2 regions of the Vibrio sp. 1580 genome follow, and region 1 is predicted to be linked to the other one. Evidence: riboswitches for the same ligand, from Rfam matches in the RefSeq annotation. Region 1 holds a riboswitch; the other holds the start of a gene.
The links. Region 1 has a riboswitch for thiamine pyrophosphate ahead of thiB (thiamine ABC transporter substrate binding subunit). Riboswitches for the same ligand answer to the same signal wherever they lie in the genome.

Region 1 (8,864 bases):
CTGCATGCGCACAAACAACACTACCGACTTCGAATAATGTGACCGATTGGCAAGTGTTTGGTAAGCAGTCAGCTTTAGATGGATTACGGGAGTTATCTGAGGAGCGAATTGCGAAGCTGGATGATGTTAACCATGCGACGGCAGAACTGATAATGGCTTATCAAGCGGGTTACCAGCAAGGCAAGCAAGAGTATTGCGAGCAAAGTGCTTATATGCTCGGTGTTATCGGGCGGCCGTATTTTGGCATTTGTGATGATGTTGACCCCTTCTTTCAACATGACTACGACGCTGGACGAATGTCTTCAGCAGGCGCACCTATCTAGTTGACACAGGTAAGATGAAAGCAAAAGAGCTGCCCTAGAGCAGCTCTTGTTAATTTTGTATCAGCAGTGATGCTTATTTTTTCTGAGCTCGCTCGTAAGATTCTAGGATTTCAGCTTTGGCGGCAGCAACATCTGCCCAACCATCCACTTTCACCCATTTGCCTGCTTCAAGCTCTTTGTAACGCTCAAAGAATTGCGTGATCTGCGCTTTCAGTAGTTCTGGGATATCGTCCACATCTTGGATGTGCTCGTACTCTTTCGAGATTTTTGAGTGGGGAACCGCAAACACTTTTGCATCTTCACCCGATTCATCTGTCATCTTCAAAACGCCAACAGGACGGCAGCGAATGACTGAACCTGGCATGAGTGGGTATGGTGTTGGTACCAATACGTCGACTGGGTCGCCATCAAGAGACAGGGTATTGTTCACGTAGCCATAGTTGCATGGGTAGAACATTGGTGCAGACATGAAACGGTCGACAAATACAGCACCAGAGTCTTTATCTACTTCGTACTTGATTGGATCTGCATTTGCAGGAATTTCGATCACGACATAGATATCTTCAGGCAGCGACTTGCCTGCTGGTACATGGTTTAAGCTCATTAGAATATTCCTTTTCATTAACGATGAGTCACACAAAAGCGGCTTCATCTGATGATAAATTCGCGTTTCACTTTAGCGACAAAAACGCGGCAGGTAAACACCTGCCGCGTTGGACAAAGGTCTGAAATTATTCTTCGTCGCGGTGCAGTTCAAGGAACTCTTCAACTTTGCGAACCATGTTCTTCGAACCCACAAAGAAAGGTACACGCTGGTGCAACTCAGTAGGCTTGATGTCCATAATGCGATTCACGCCGTCCGATGCAATGCCGCCAGCTTGCTCAATGAGGAATGCCATAGGGTTACATTCGTAAAGCAGGCGTAGCTTGCCTTGTGGGTGGCTTTGTGTGCTTGGGTAAAGGTAGATACCACCTTTCAGTAGGTTGCGGTGGAAATCAGCAACCAGCGAGCCAATGTAGCGAGAAGTGTATGGGCGACCGTCTTCTGGCACGTTTTCTTGGCAGTACTTGATGTACTTCTTCACCCCTTGAGGGAAACGAATGTAATTACCTTCGTTGATGGAGTAGATCTTACCATCATCAGGAATCATCATGTTTTCATGAGAAAGACAGAAGCTGCCGATAGATGGGTCGTAAGTAAAGCCGTTTACGCCGTTACCAGTTGTGTATACCAACATGGTGGAGGAGCCGTAAATTACGTAGCCCGCAGCCACTTGTTTGTGACCAGGTTGTAGGAAGTCTTCTTCAGTTGGTGGAGTACCGATTGGAGAAACACGACGGTAAATCGAGAAGATAGTACCAACAGAGACGTTCACATCGATGTTAGAAGAACCATCAAGTGGGTCCATCAGTACTACATATTTGGCGTTTTGGTTGAGTTCTTTATTGAACGCAACTGCTTCGTCTTCTTCTTCACTGGCAACGCCACACACTTGATCACGAGCTTCAAGCGCGGCTTTGAACTTATCGTTCGCGTAAACATCGAGCTTTTGCTGATCTTCACCTTGGACATTTTCCGTGCCTACAGCACCAGTGATATCACCGAGACCCGCTGCGTTGATTTCGCGGTTAACGATTTTTGCAGCTAAACGAATGGAGGCTAAAAGGGATGATAGATCACCGCTAGCGTGGGGGAAATCCGCTTGTTTTTCGACAATGAACTCGCCTAGGGTGCGCAGTCCTGACATGGTTAATCCTTACATTTTCATTTCATTGGGGGTAGTGCGCAAGTGAGCATCTCTTTATGGATGTTAAACGATTGCGCTGGATGTAAGTTTAAGTCGCAGATCTTTTTAATGGTAATGAAGTAACTGTTTGAGATCTCAATTTATTTGTAGACTTGTTTGAGGGATTCATCAGTAAGCAAGAGGTTGTACAGTCTGTGTTCAACCTTGTCATATTTGTGAAAGGGACTGCAAGAAGAAGGCTAAAGTCACTCGCTTTTCAGGCGGTAATCGCGATAATGAAAGCATTAAAAAACGCATTACAAGGTTTAGTTTATGCACATTCATATCTTGGGTATCTGTGGCACATTTATGGGCGGCGCAGCGATTCTAGCGCGCCAATTAGGACATAAAGTCACTGGTTCTGATGCCAACGTTTATCCGCCAATGAGCACACTGCTTGAGTCTCAAGGTATTGAAATTATTGAAGGCTTTGACCCGTCTCAACTCGACCCTCAACCAGATCTTGTGGTGATTGGTAATGCGATGAGCCGTGGCAACCCTTGTGTCGAGCATGTGCTCAACACTAACATGCGTTACACCTCTGGCCCGCAGTGGCTCAACGAGTTTTTGCTGCATGATCGTTGGGTATTGGCGGTATCGGGTACACATGGGAAAACGACCACGTCGAGCATGCTTGCCTGGATACTTGAAGATTGTGGTTATCAACCGGGTTTCTTAGTCGGTGGGGTACTCGGTAACTTCGGAGTGTCTGCTCGTTTGGGTGAAAGCATGTTTTTTGTCGTTGAAGCCGACGAATATGACAGTGCTTTTTTCGATAAGCGTTCTAAGTTTGTGCATTACCATCCTCGCACTTTAATCATGAATAACCTTGAGTTCGATCATGCTGATATCTTCGATGATCTAGAAGCGATCAAGCGCCAATTCCATCATTTAGTGCGAACTGTACCGGGCAATGGATTGATCTTAGCGCCGAGGAAAGATCAAGCGTTAGCGGATGTATTAGAGCGTGGCTGCTGGACTGAAAAACAGTTCTCTGGTGAGAATGGTGACTGGCAAGCGCACAAATTAGTGCTTGATGGCTCAAAATTTGACGTTGCGTTGCAAGGCGAGAAGGTTGGTACCGTCGAATGGAATTTGGTGGGTGACCACAATGTGGATAATGCGCTGATGGCAATCGCTGCTGCACGACATGTTGGAGTCACTCCGGATCTTGCTTGCCAGGCATTAGGGCGTTTCATCAATACCAAGCGCCGTTTAGAGCTGAAAGGTGAAGAACAAGGTGTGACGGTTTACGATGATTTTGCGCATCACCCAACGGCAATTGAACTTACTGTCGGTGGTTTGCGTAACAAGGTAGGTGAAAAACGCATCCTTGCTGTGTTAGAGCCGCGGTCTGCCACCATGAAGCGAGGTGTACACAAAAACACACTTGCAGAGTCACTACACAGTGCAGATGAAGTCTTCTTGTTCCAGCCAGATAATATCGAGTGGTCTGTGCAAGACATTGCCGACCAATGCACACAGCCAGCGTTTGTCGATGCGGATATAGATAACTTTGTAGCCAAGATCGTCGAACGTGCGCGACCAGGTGACCAAATTCTAGTCATGAGCAACGGTGGCTTTGGTGGTATTCACGGAAAACTTCTTGAGCAGTTAAAACAAAAAGCCTGATTGATATGCAAAACAAAACACAACCCTCTCATAAAAAAGCCATCACGTTGGCATTAACGGGTGCTTCTGGTGCTCCCTACGGCCTTCGTCTTTTAGAATGCTTGGTTGCGGCGGATTATCATGTCTACGTTCTGATTTCTTCGGCGGCTCGTGTTGTGATGGCAACCGAGCATAATCTTAAGCTACCAAGTGGCCCAGAAGCGGCGCAGCAAGCATTGGTAGAGCACCTGAACTGCAATCCCGATAACATCACCGTTTGCGGTAAAGATGACTGGTTCTCACCGGTTGCGTCTGGTTCTGCTGCACCAAAGCAAATGGTGGTTTGCCCATGTTCTGCGGGAAGCGTTGCAGCGATTGCGCATGGTATGTCAGATAACTTGATCGAGCGGGCCGCTGATGTGGTAATGAAAGAGCGCGGGCAGCTGTTGCTCGTGGTTCGCGAAACACCATTTTCAACGCTACATCTGGAGAACATGCACAAACTGTCGCAAATGGGCGTCACCATCATGCCAGCAGCTCCAGGCTTCTATCATCAGCCAAAGAGTATTGAAGACTTAGTGGATTTTATGGTGGCGAGAATTCTTGACCACTTAGGTATTGAGCAAGGTTTGGTGCCTCGTTGGGGTTATGACCAGCGATCGTGAGCTGATTGTGTAACCACTCAAATACCTTTACAATCCATCCAACTCATCGGGGAGCAAACCCATTTAGCATTGAGTCAATCAATGCATTGGGGCGCTGAGACCTAAGTGTTTAACTAGGGACCCGTATTACCTGAACCAGATAATGCTGGCGTAGGAATTGAGTCTGGATATTGGAAGTCCTTAATAGCCGCCTCAAACCCTGTGCCGCTCAACTTATTTCTCTGAAATACTCATGGAGAGCGAGCAGTGAAACCCACTCTAAATCTGATTGCCTTAGCTGCAATCACTTCTACTTCAGCGTTTGCCGCTGAAAACACATTAACCATCTATACCTACGACTCTTTTGCCGCAGATTGGGGGCCGGGTCCTAAAATCGAGCAAGCTTTTGAAGCAAAATGTGGCTGTGACGTTAACTTCGTAGCGTTGGACGATGGTGTGTCGATTCTGAATCGTCTTCGTCTTGAAGGCGGTAATAGCAAAGCGGACATCGTATTAGGTTTGGATAACAATCTGATGGCAGAAGCGAAGAAAACCGATCTGCTTGCCGAGCACAATGTGGATACGGCTAACACAGTGTTACCAAACGGTTGGAGTGACACGACGTTTGTACCGTACGATTACGGCTACTTCGCGTTTGTGTACAACAAAGAGAAACTGGCTAATCCGCCGAAAAGCATGAAAGAGCTGGTGGAAACGCGCAACGATCTGAAAGTGATTTACCAAGATCCGCGGACTTCAACGCCGGGCCAAGGCTTAATGCTATGGATGAAATCTATTTATGGCGACGATGTGACGCAAGCGTGGCAGAAGCTAGCGAGCAAAACCGTAACGGTCACGAAAGGTTGGTCTGAGGCGTATTCTATGTTCCTCAATGGTGAGTCCGATTTAGTGCTTTCTTACACCACTTCACCTGCGTACCACTTAATTGCGGAAAACGATTCGAAGTTTGCTACGGCGAATTTTGCTGAAGGCCACTACATGCAAGTTGAAGTAGCCGCCAAAGTGAAAGGGGCAAAAAATTCAGAACTTGCTGATCAATTTATGAGTTTCATTTTAAGTGATGAGTTCCAATCGGCGATGCCAACGGGTAACTGGATGTACCCAGTCACTGACGTTGAGTTACCTAAAGGTTTTGAAACTTTGAGTGTTCCAAGCAAGTCGTTGAGCTTTAGTGCTGATGAAGTGGCAAAAATGCGTAAGTCTTGGATTCGCGAATGGCAAAGCGCATTGACGTTTTAGCTGACGTTTCCATCCTCATCTGAATGAGATAGGTTTTACCTTTGAATTCTGTTCCAAAAATAGGTTTAGGGGTCGCGATGATCATCGCGACCTTTGTTATTTCTGCCCTAGGTGCTTTGATTGTTCAAGCCCCTTCACTTGATGTGTCTGTGGTATGGGGCGACCCGTACTATCAACATGTCACCAAGTTCAGTTTCTACCAAGCGTTTCTTTCCACATTGCTCAGTGTTGGCTTTGCCATTCCAGTAGCGCACGCACTTTCGCGTCGCCAATTTATTGGTAAATCATTACTGCTTAAGCTGTTTGCATCGACACTGGTTTTGCCGGTTTTGGTTGGTGTTTTTGGGCTGTTAGCGATTTATGGCAACAGTGGTTTGTTGGCGCAGTGGTTGCAAAGTTTCGACACTAAACTGCCATTCTCTATTTACGGTTTGAACGGCATTTTACTCGCCCATGTGTTCTTTAATTTACCTTACGCGGCACGATTGCTTCTGCAAGCCTTGGAGTCTATTCCTGCCGAGCAGCATAAGCTTTGCGCGCATCTTGGGATGAGCCATTGGGATAAGTTTCGCTGGGTAGAATGGCCGCGTTTAAGGCAGCAGCTTCCCCACGTTTGTGGGTTGGTGTTTATGTTGTGCTTTACCAGTTTTGCCACTGTAATGGCATTGGGGGGCGGGCCAAAATCCACCACCATTGAATTGGCCATTTACCAAGCGATTAAGTTTGATTTTGATTTACAAGCTGGGGCGTTATTGGCGCTGTGGCAGATGCTGTTATGTGGACTGCTTGCTATTGGAGTGCAGAAGTTAACAAGGCCTGTTTCTATCAGTGCTGGAAGCACATCGGTACAGCAATATTTAACGAAGGATCATGGGTGGTCAAAAGCTTGGGATAGCTTTTGGATCATAGGTGCCTTTTTACTGGTAATACCGCCGTTATTGATGGTGTTACTGAGTGGCATCAACCAACAAGTTTGGACAGTATTAACCGATGAGCGTTTTTGGTCTGCGCTATTGAACTCCCTCAAAGTCGCCTGTGTCGCTAGCGCGCTTGCGGTCGCTGCAGGGGTGTCCATACTATTGACCAGTCGCCGTTGGCGGTTGCAGTACAAAAACACGCGAGCCGATCAGATTGAGTTAATCGGCACCGTTATTTTGGTGACTCCAGGTCTGGTGATTAGCACCGGTTTATTCTTACTACTGCGCGCATTTACCGATGTTTTTAGCTTGGCATTTTTTGTCGTGATTTTGGTGAACGGTTTGATGGCTTTGCCTTACGTGATCAAAACGCTAGCGCAGCCAATGCTGCACATTGAACAACAGTATCAGTATGTATGTGCCAGCTTAGGCATGCGTGGCTGGCAACGGTTTAAAGTGGTGGAGTGGCAGGCGCTACGCAAGCCGTTTGCACATGCGTTTGCGATCAGCTTTATGTTTGCAATAGGGGATTTAAGTGCCATAGCACTGTTTGGTGGACAAGAGTTTCGTACCTTACCTCTGTATTTGTTCCAGTTGCTTGGCAGTTATCAGATGGACGCAGCTGCGGTGGTATCGGTGACCCTATTGTTGTTGAGTGTGGGCTGTTTTGCCTTGATTGAGAAAGTATTGAAAACGAAGGAGAGAGCGTAATGTTAGTGTTGGATGATGTGCAGTACACCTACCAACGTGAACTGTTTCGTTTTGACTTAACGATTGAGCAAGGACAGATTGTATCGCTGATGGGACCAAGTGGGGCAGGGAAGTCAACCTTGCTGGCGTTGGTGGCAGGATTCATCCATCCTGACCGTGGTGATATTTGTGTTGATGGTGAGTCCATTGTGCGTAAAGAGCCTTATCTGCGTCCGTTCTCTATGTTGTTCCAAGAGCACAATTTGTTTGCTCACTTATCGGTGCGTGACAACATCGGTTTGGGCTTACACCCAGGGCTAAAGCTTACGGTGGACCAAAATCGTCAGATTGAACAAGCCGCGCAGCAAGTTGGTGTTGCAGAGTACCTCGACCGTTTGCCAGAGCATCTTTCTGGTGGCCAGCGTCAACGTGTTGCCTTAGCGCGTTGTTTTGTTCAGCCTCATCCCATGTGGCTGTTGGATGAGCCGTTCTCGGCGCTTGATCCGGTGTTGCGTGAAGAGATGCTAGGCTTGGTAAAAAAACTGGCAGCAGAGCGGGGAATAACCGTATTGATGGTCACGCACCATTTAAGCGATGCCAAAGCGATTGCCAGCCACTTTGTGTTTGTGGCAGATGGTAAAGTGGAAGCCGCGGGTGATATGTCTGCATTGAGTGAACAGCATGCTAGTGAGAAGCTTGCGGCATTTATCCGAGCAGCATGCTAGTGCCTGATAGTTGCTAGGTTATGCTTCTCCGCAACACAAACCATGCCGAGGGCCAAATTCAAATTGAGATCTTAAGCTCATGATATGGTCAATCATTGCTTGTACACGCCGTGGGCGGTTTGCTCCAGGACGATAGACTAAATAAATAGGCATTGGTACCGTGTGCCATTGCGGTAACACTCTGACTAAGGTGCCACTTTCTAGCTCTTGCGTCATGTTCTGCACAGGTAAGTTCGCGATGCCTAGTCCTTTAAGTGCGCCTTTTAATATTGCTTCTACAGTTGTACTTGAGAAGTTACTGGTTATTGAAACATTGACGGTATTATCGTGTGAGATCAGCGTCCAAGGCCCTATTTCTGAAACATATTGATACCTCAAACAGTTGTGTTTTGTCAGATCTTCTGGCGTTTCAGGTACACCGAACTCAGCTAAATACTCAGGGCTAGCAGCCAGGACTCGAGTGGTATAGCCTAATTTTTTTGCGATTAATCGATCATCAACTATCTGACCGACTCTAATTGCCATATCAAAGCCGTGTGAAAACAGATCAACAAAATCGTTCGATGCTTCTAACGCAATTTGTACTTTTGGCCATTGTTTTAAAAATGGCAAAAAGATGTGCTCCGCCATATACGCATCCAACGCTGGTGGCGCGGAAATACGCAGCCGGCCTTGGATCTGTTGTTCCATCTCCTGAACGTCATGGCCAATTGAGTGGAATTCCTCAACTAAGCTTGCAGCACGCTCTAAAACCATTTGGCCAGCTTCGGTGATCACTAACTTTCGGGTTGTGCGCTCTAGCAGTTTGGCTTCAAAGTGTTGTTCGAGTTTGGTTATGGCTTTGCTAACAGTAGATTTCGGTAGGTTTAACTCCAGCGCGCACTTGGTTAAGCTCAGTAGTCGACAG
Region 2 (5,292 bases), on a different contig from region 1:
ACCCGCTACCGTGATCCCACGAACTGGTTGAACGCGCTCTCCATCACGGCACAAGAAGCCACTCGCACCAAATGAGAAATCACCACTCACTGCATCCGCACCAGAATGGACACCTTGAAGCTCGACTAACTCTAGGTACTCTCCCGCTTTTACTTCTGATGCACTGCTGTTGCCTGTCGCAATCACTTTGTGATTCGCTGATACGTCTAAGCTCGATTTTGCACCGCGAGCGGCACTTGCCGTCGACACTGCACCCAAATAATTCGCTGTTTGGCTATTGTGCAATAGCGTATTCAGTTGGCCATTGGCGATCAACACATTATCTTGAGTAGCGAAGCCTTCACTATCAAAACTCGCGATTGCCATACCATTTGGCATGTAAGCCGTATCAGTAAAGGTAATTAAATCACTCGCAACACGTTGACCAAGCTTGTCACCCAGTGGCGTAATGCCTTTCATCGCGCTTACGCCAGAGAAAGCACTGCCGAAAGCACCGAATAAACTTGCTAGCGCATTAATGTGGAAAATAGCAGGGTAGTTACCTGTCGCAACCGGAGCACCTTCCAGAAGATCACGAGCAAGGTTGTAGCCACCTTCGATACAGTAAGCTGGATTCAACTCATCAAAACGGCGACCAAGTGACATTCTACCCGCCATTGACTGTTTGCCGTCTTTTTCAAACAAGGTATACGCGTAACAAGTGAACGAGCGCTCGAAGTGTTGACACAATGTGCCTTGAGTATTGGCAATGATCAGTTGTGTTTCGCCATCGCTGTAACCATTGTAAGGTGCGCTAGAAGCGTGAGGCAGAGCCACTACGCCTTGCTCAAGTGCGAGAGACAGTTCAATTTTTTCATCAACCGAAGTTGTGTCTTCTTGAGCAATCTCAGCCACGTCAGTCGTGATTTGGCTGTTCACACAACTAATGGTCTGATGTTCATCTTGCTTGGAAAAGCGAGCACTTTGCAGTGCATTAGTTAGCATTAAATCCAAGCTAGGTTGCTCTAACGACTCAGAGTAGCTTGTCGCAACGCGCGCATCTTTCACAACACGAACACCCAGAACTTGGCTTGAGCTTACTTTGTACTCATCCAGCTTTCCTTGGTTCGCTTTCAGAGAAAAGCTGCTGTTGCGGTTTACAATGACGTCCGCTTCTGCACCTTGGCGTTTTGCTTCTGATAGGACGTAATCAACCGCATTAAGAAGTTGTTGTTCTTGGCTCATTAGTTACCGCCTCCTACCAGAATATTATCGACTTTCAGCGTTGGCTGACCGACTGTTGTTGGCACTGAGCCACTCACGGAACCACACATGCCCGGCGCAAGCGCCATGTCCTTACCAACCATGCTGATTTCTTTCAACACTTTTGGACCTGTGCTGATCAGCGTTGCTGTTTTCAGAGGCTTGGTGATTTTGCCATTTTCAATGAGATAAGCTTCACGAACAGCAAAGTTAAACTCACCCGTGCCCGGTTGAACCGAGCCGCCGCCCATCTTCTTCGCATAGATGCCACGTTCGATGCCTGCCAGCATATCATCAAGTGAATGCTCGCCTTCTTCGATAAAGGTGTTACGCATACGCGAGGTTGGTGCGAACTTGTAGTTTTGACGACGACCAGAACCCGTTGGCTCGTAACCTGTCTTCATGCCACCCATTTTATCGACCATGAAGCTGGTTAGCTTACCGTCTTTGATCAATTGAGTGCGCTGAGTCTTCATACCTTCGTCATCAACATGAATCGAGCCCCATTCGTTGGTCATGGTGCCATCATCGACCGCATTCACTGCGGTGTGAGCAACCATTTCGCCCATCTTGTCGTGGAATACTGAAGCTTTCTTCGCAACTGAAGTGGTTTCTAGCAAGTGACCACATGCTTCATGGAAGATAACGCCGCCAAAGCCGTTACCAATCACCACCGGCATTTCACCCGATGGACAAGCATCTGCGCCAAGTTTTACTAACGCTTGCTGCGCGATAGTTTGACCTAGCTCTTTGGCATCAAGCTGTTCACTGAATTCCCAACCAGCAAGAGCGCCAGGACCTTCCATACCAGAAGACTGCTCATTACCTTTTTGCGCGACAGTGTTACCAGCAACACGAATGTAGTGGCGAGTATCGTCAACGTGTAGACCTTCTGAGTTGAAGATAGACACTTGTTGTTCACGCTGAAGCACGCTGCCAATAAACTGGCTGATATGCTCACTCTCAGCACGTGCGGCTTGGTCAACTTTCAATAGAAACGCGATTTTTGAATCTAGGTTAGCATCCTTACTTAGCGGCATGCGGCAACCATGTTGGATTGGGTAGCGGTTCAAATTCAAAGAACCCGCTGACGCGATTTGCTCACGCTTGTCTTTTGCAGCAAGCAGCGAGGTTACGCGCTTTAGTTCGGCTTCATCTGTGCTGTTGGTGTAACCGTAAAGCACCTTATGACCGAAAAAAAGACGAATACCGATACCAAAATCGATACCCGAGTTAACCTTATCCACTTCACCAGATGCGAGCTGGACAGTGTTGGTTTGGTGATGTTCAACGAATAGTTCAGCGAAATCAGCCCCCAAAAAGAGCGCATGATCGATCACTGACTTCGCTGTTACAGAATTAAGCATGAAGTCTCCTTGCTCGATGATCGTCTTAGCCATCCTAATTAACTGTGAAAAAGTTCAACAAAGTTAAATTGGCAACACGTTAAATTTTAACAGTTTTTTAACCTTGTTTTATGCTAATCCTTGCTTAACGAGACCACGATTATTTATTAAATATTCCAGGTTCTGCTCATTCACCAGAGCGTTGCACTAGTAAATTCCACCCAGCAAACCATTTAGGTGCTTACTTTATCACTCACCTCGCATAATTGAATACTCATTATAATTACGCTCAAAAAACGTATCCCTTCCGCAATGGTCCTGCTATCATCCGAACGAAATAGTCGGGGGGCCACACGACAAGTGTTGGCTGAGATCGAAATTCGAGACCCGTTGAACCTGATTCAGTTAGCACTGACGTAGGGAACTATGCACACTTTGCCTTTCGTCGCCCCTCTTAGGTAAGCGATAGCGATCGAAAAATCGATCTATCTGCAATGGTCAAGGTCAGTTCCTATACGTCTTGTAGTAGGAGCGACCATGACGCAGCAATCACAACCTCATTCACATCAAACGCCAGCCTTGCCTACCCCTATCGTATTGACCATCGCGGGCTCAGACAGTGGTGGCGGTGCAGGTATTCAAGCTGACATCAAAGCGATGTCCGCAACTGGTAGCTTTGCCTGCTCAGTGATTACCGCCATCACCTCACAAAACACTCAAGGCGTCTCTGCGATTTTCCCAATTCCTCTCGACCATGTAGAGAGTCAACTCGATGCGGTATTCACCGACCTCAACATCGTTGCAGTAAAAGTGGGCATGCTGGCCGATTCCAACATCATCAAAGTCGTTGCTGACAAAATTAAACAATACCAGCCAAAACACCTCGTGATTGACCCTGTAATGGTGGCCACCAGCGGCGATCTATTACTGGAACAGTCGGCAATCAGCACTTTAAAAGAAGAATTGATTCCGCTCGCAGACATCATTACCCCTAACCTACCCGAAGGCGCAGCATTGACGGGTAAGCCAATGCCTCAATCAGAATCTGAAATGAACGATATGATTACCGACCTTCGTGCGCTTGGCGCCAAAGCTATTCTGCTCAAAGGCGGTCACCTTGAAGAAAATGAAAACAGCAACGATCTGCTTATCATGCAAGACAGTGCCGAGTTAATTAGCGCCAAGCGATTTCCAACCAAAAACACCCATGGCACAGGCTGTACACTTTCTTCCGCCATTGCGTCTTATCTTGGCCAAGGCAACAACCTACACAAAGCGGTGCACCTGGGTAAGCAGTACATCAGCCAAGCTATCGCGCACGCTGATGAATTGGATGTAGGTAAAGGCCATGGCCCTGTGAACCACTTTTTTGCGGGTCATACTTATGTTCGCTAACGCGATTGGCATTCAGCTTTCCGATGCTAGTCTGCGATACAAAGACAGCCAAACACCAACGCTAGCAGGGTTGAGTATGACTATTCCTGCTAATCAATGGACAGTGTTACTTGGTCGCAGTGGCTGCGGAAAAACGACGATCCTTCGTTATCTAGCGGGTTTGTTAGACGACAAAGTCGAATGGCATGGCGAGTTAACGACCACGGATGGCATCACCTTACACAAGCGTATTGCCTACATGGCGCAGCAAGACTTGTTGCTGCCGTGGTTGAATGTGTTAGACAACGTCTGCCTCAGTTCTCGATTTTCTCAAGAGCAAGCACCAGAACAAAATAAACAACGTGCACTGACTTTACTCAGCCAAGTGGGACTCGCCGATTACCCGGATGCTAAGCCAGCTCAGCTCTCTGGCGGCATGAGACAACGTGTTGCCCTTGCTCGCACTCTGATGCAAGACAAGCCTCTGGTTCTGATGGATGAGCCTTTCTCTGCGTTGGACGCGGTTACTCGCCATAAGTTGCAAACCTTGTCTGCCGAGTTACTGAAAGATAAAACCGTTGTTCTTATTACCCACGACCCACAAGAAGCGGTGCGATTAGCTCACCAACTCTATGTACTGCAAGGCACGCCTGCGCAAGCTCAGCACTTGGTTGTTCCGGATTCCAAGCCACCACGAGTTCTCGATGGAGAGTGCGCCGCGCTTCAACAAGCGATTTTGGATCAATTGGAGAAAGACTATGAGTGATATGACTCAGTACAACTCCGTTTCGGCACGTATTGGTAAAAAAGAACGCGTGACCCATCCAGCTCTGCGCTTGGTAATCAGCACAGCGGTGATCTTGGGATTGTGGCAGTTGGTTGTGGTGGTATTCGACATGCCAGGCTTCATCTTACCTTCACCAATTGAAGTGCTGGATAGATTGGTCACTCGTTACGATGTCTTGCTCAAACATACTTGGGTTACCGCGCAAGAGATCTTACTTGGCTTGGCGCTTGGATTATCGATGGGTTTGCTGTTCGCATTGCAAATGCTGATGTTCGAGCCGCTGAAGCGTTGGTTATTGCCTATTCTGATTGCTAGCCAAGCGATCCCTGTGTTCGCCATCGCGCCAGTGCTCATGCTTTGGCTGGGTTACGGTATTGCATCGAAAGTCGTCATGGCAGCGATCATCATCTTTTTCCCCATCACGACATGTTGCTATGACGGCTTACGCAATACACCAACAGGTTACCTCGATCTTGCCAAGACCATGGGCGCGTCTAAATGGCAGCTACTTCGTCATATTCAATTGCCAGCCGCCCTACCAAC

Region 2: it holds a riboswitch for thiamine pyrophosphate, as region 1 does, so the genes downstream of both, thiD (bifunctional hydroxymethylpyrimidine kinase/phosphomethylpyrimidine kinase) here and thiB (thiamine ABC transporter substrate binding subunit) in region 1, are expected to answer to the same signal.

The regions. Positions count from the first base shown of each region.
Region 1 covers NZ_JAWOVT010000006.1:61,774-70,637, reverse strand. The annotation lists gene R7093_RS11245 (DUF2799 domain-containing protein) at 1-323, shown strand, start outside; gene ppa (inorganic diphosphatase) at 397-927, opposite strand; gene fbp (class 1 fructose-bisphosphatase) at 1,055-2,071, opposite strand; gene mpl (UDP-N-acetylmuramate:L-alanyl-gamma-D-glutamyl-meso-diaminopimelate ligase) at 2,384-3,742, shown strand; gene R7093_RS11225 (flavin prenyltransferase UbiX) at 3,748-4,386, shown strand; TPP riboswitch at 4,424-4,560, shown strand; gene thiB (thiamine ABC transporter substrate binding subunit) at 4,633-5,625, shown strand; gene thiP (thiamine/thiamine pyrophosphate ABC transporter permease ThiP) at 5,667-7,253, shown strand; gene thiQ (thiamine ABC transporter ATP-binding protein) at 7,253-7,957, shown strand; gene R7093_RS11205 (LysR family transcriptional regulator) at 7,976-8,864, opposite strand, start outside.
Region 2 covers NZ_JAWOVT010000003.1:2,009-7,300, forward strand. The annotation lists gene R7093_RS05315 (TldD/PmbA family protein) at 1-1,224, opposite strand, end outside; gene R7093_RS05320 (TldD/PmbA family protein) at 1,224-2,609, opposite strand; TPP riboswitch at 2,921-3,028, shown strand; gene thiD (bifunctional hydroxymethylpyrimidine kinase/phosphomethylpyrimidine kinase) at 3,126-3,983, shown strand; gene R7093_RS05330 (ABC transporter ATP-binding protein) at 3,973-4,728, shown strand; gene R7093_RS05335 (ABC transporter permease) at 4,721-5,292, shown strand, end outside.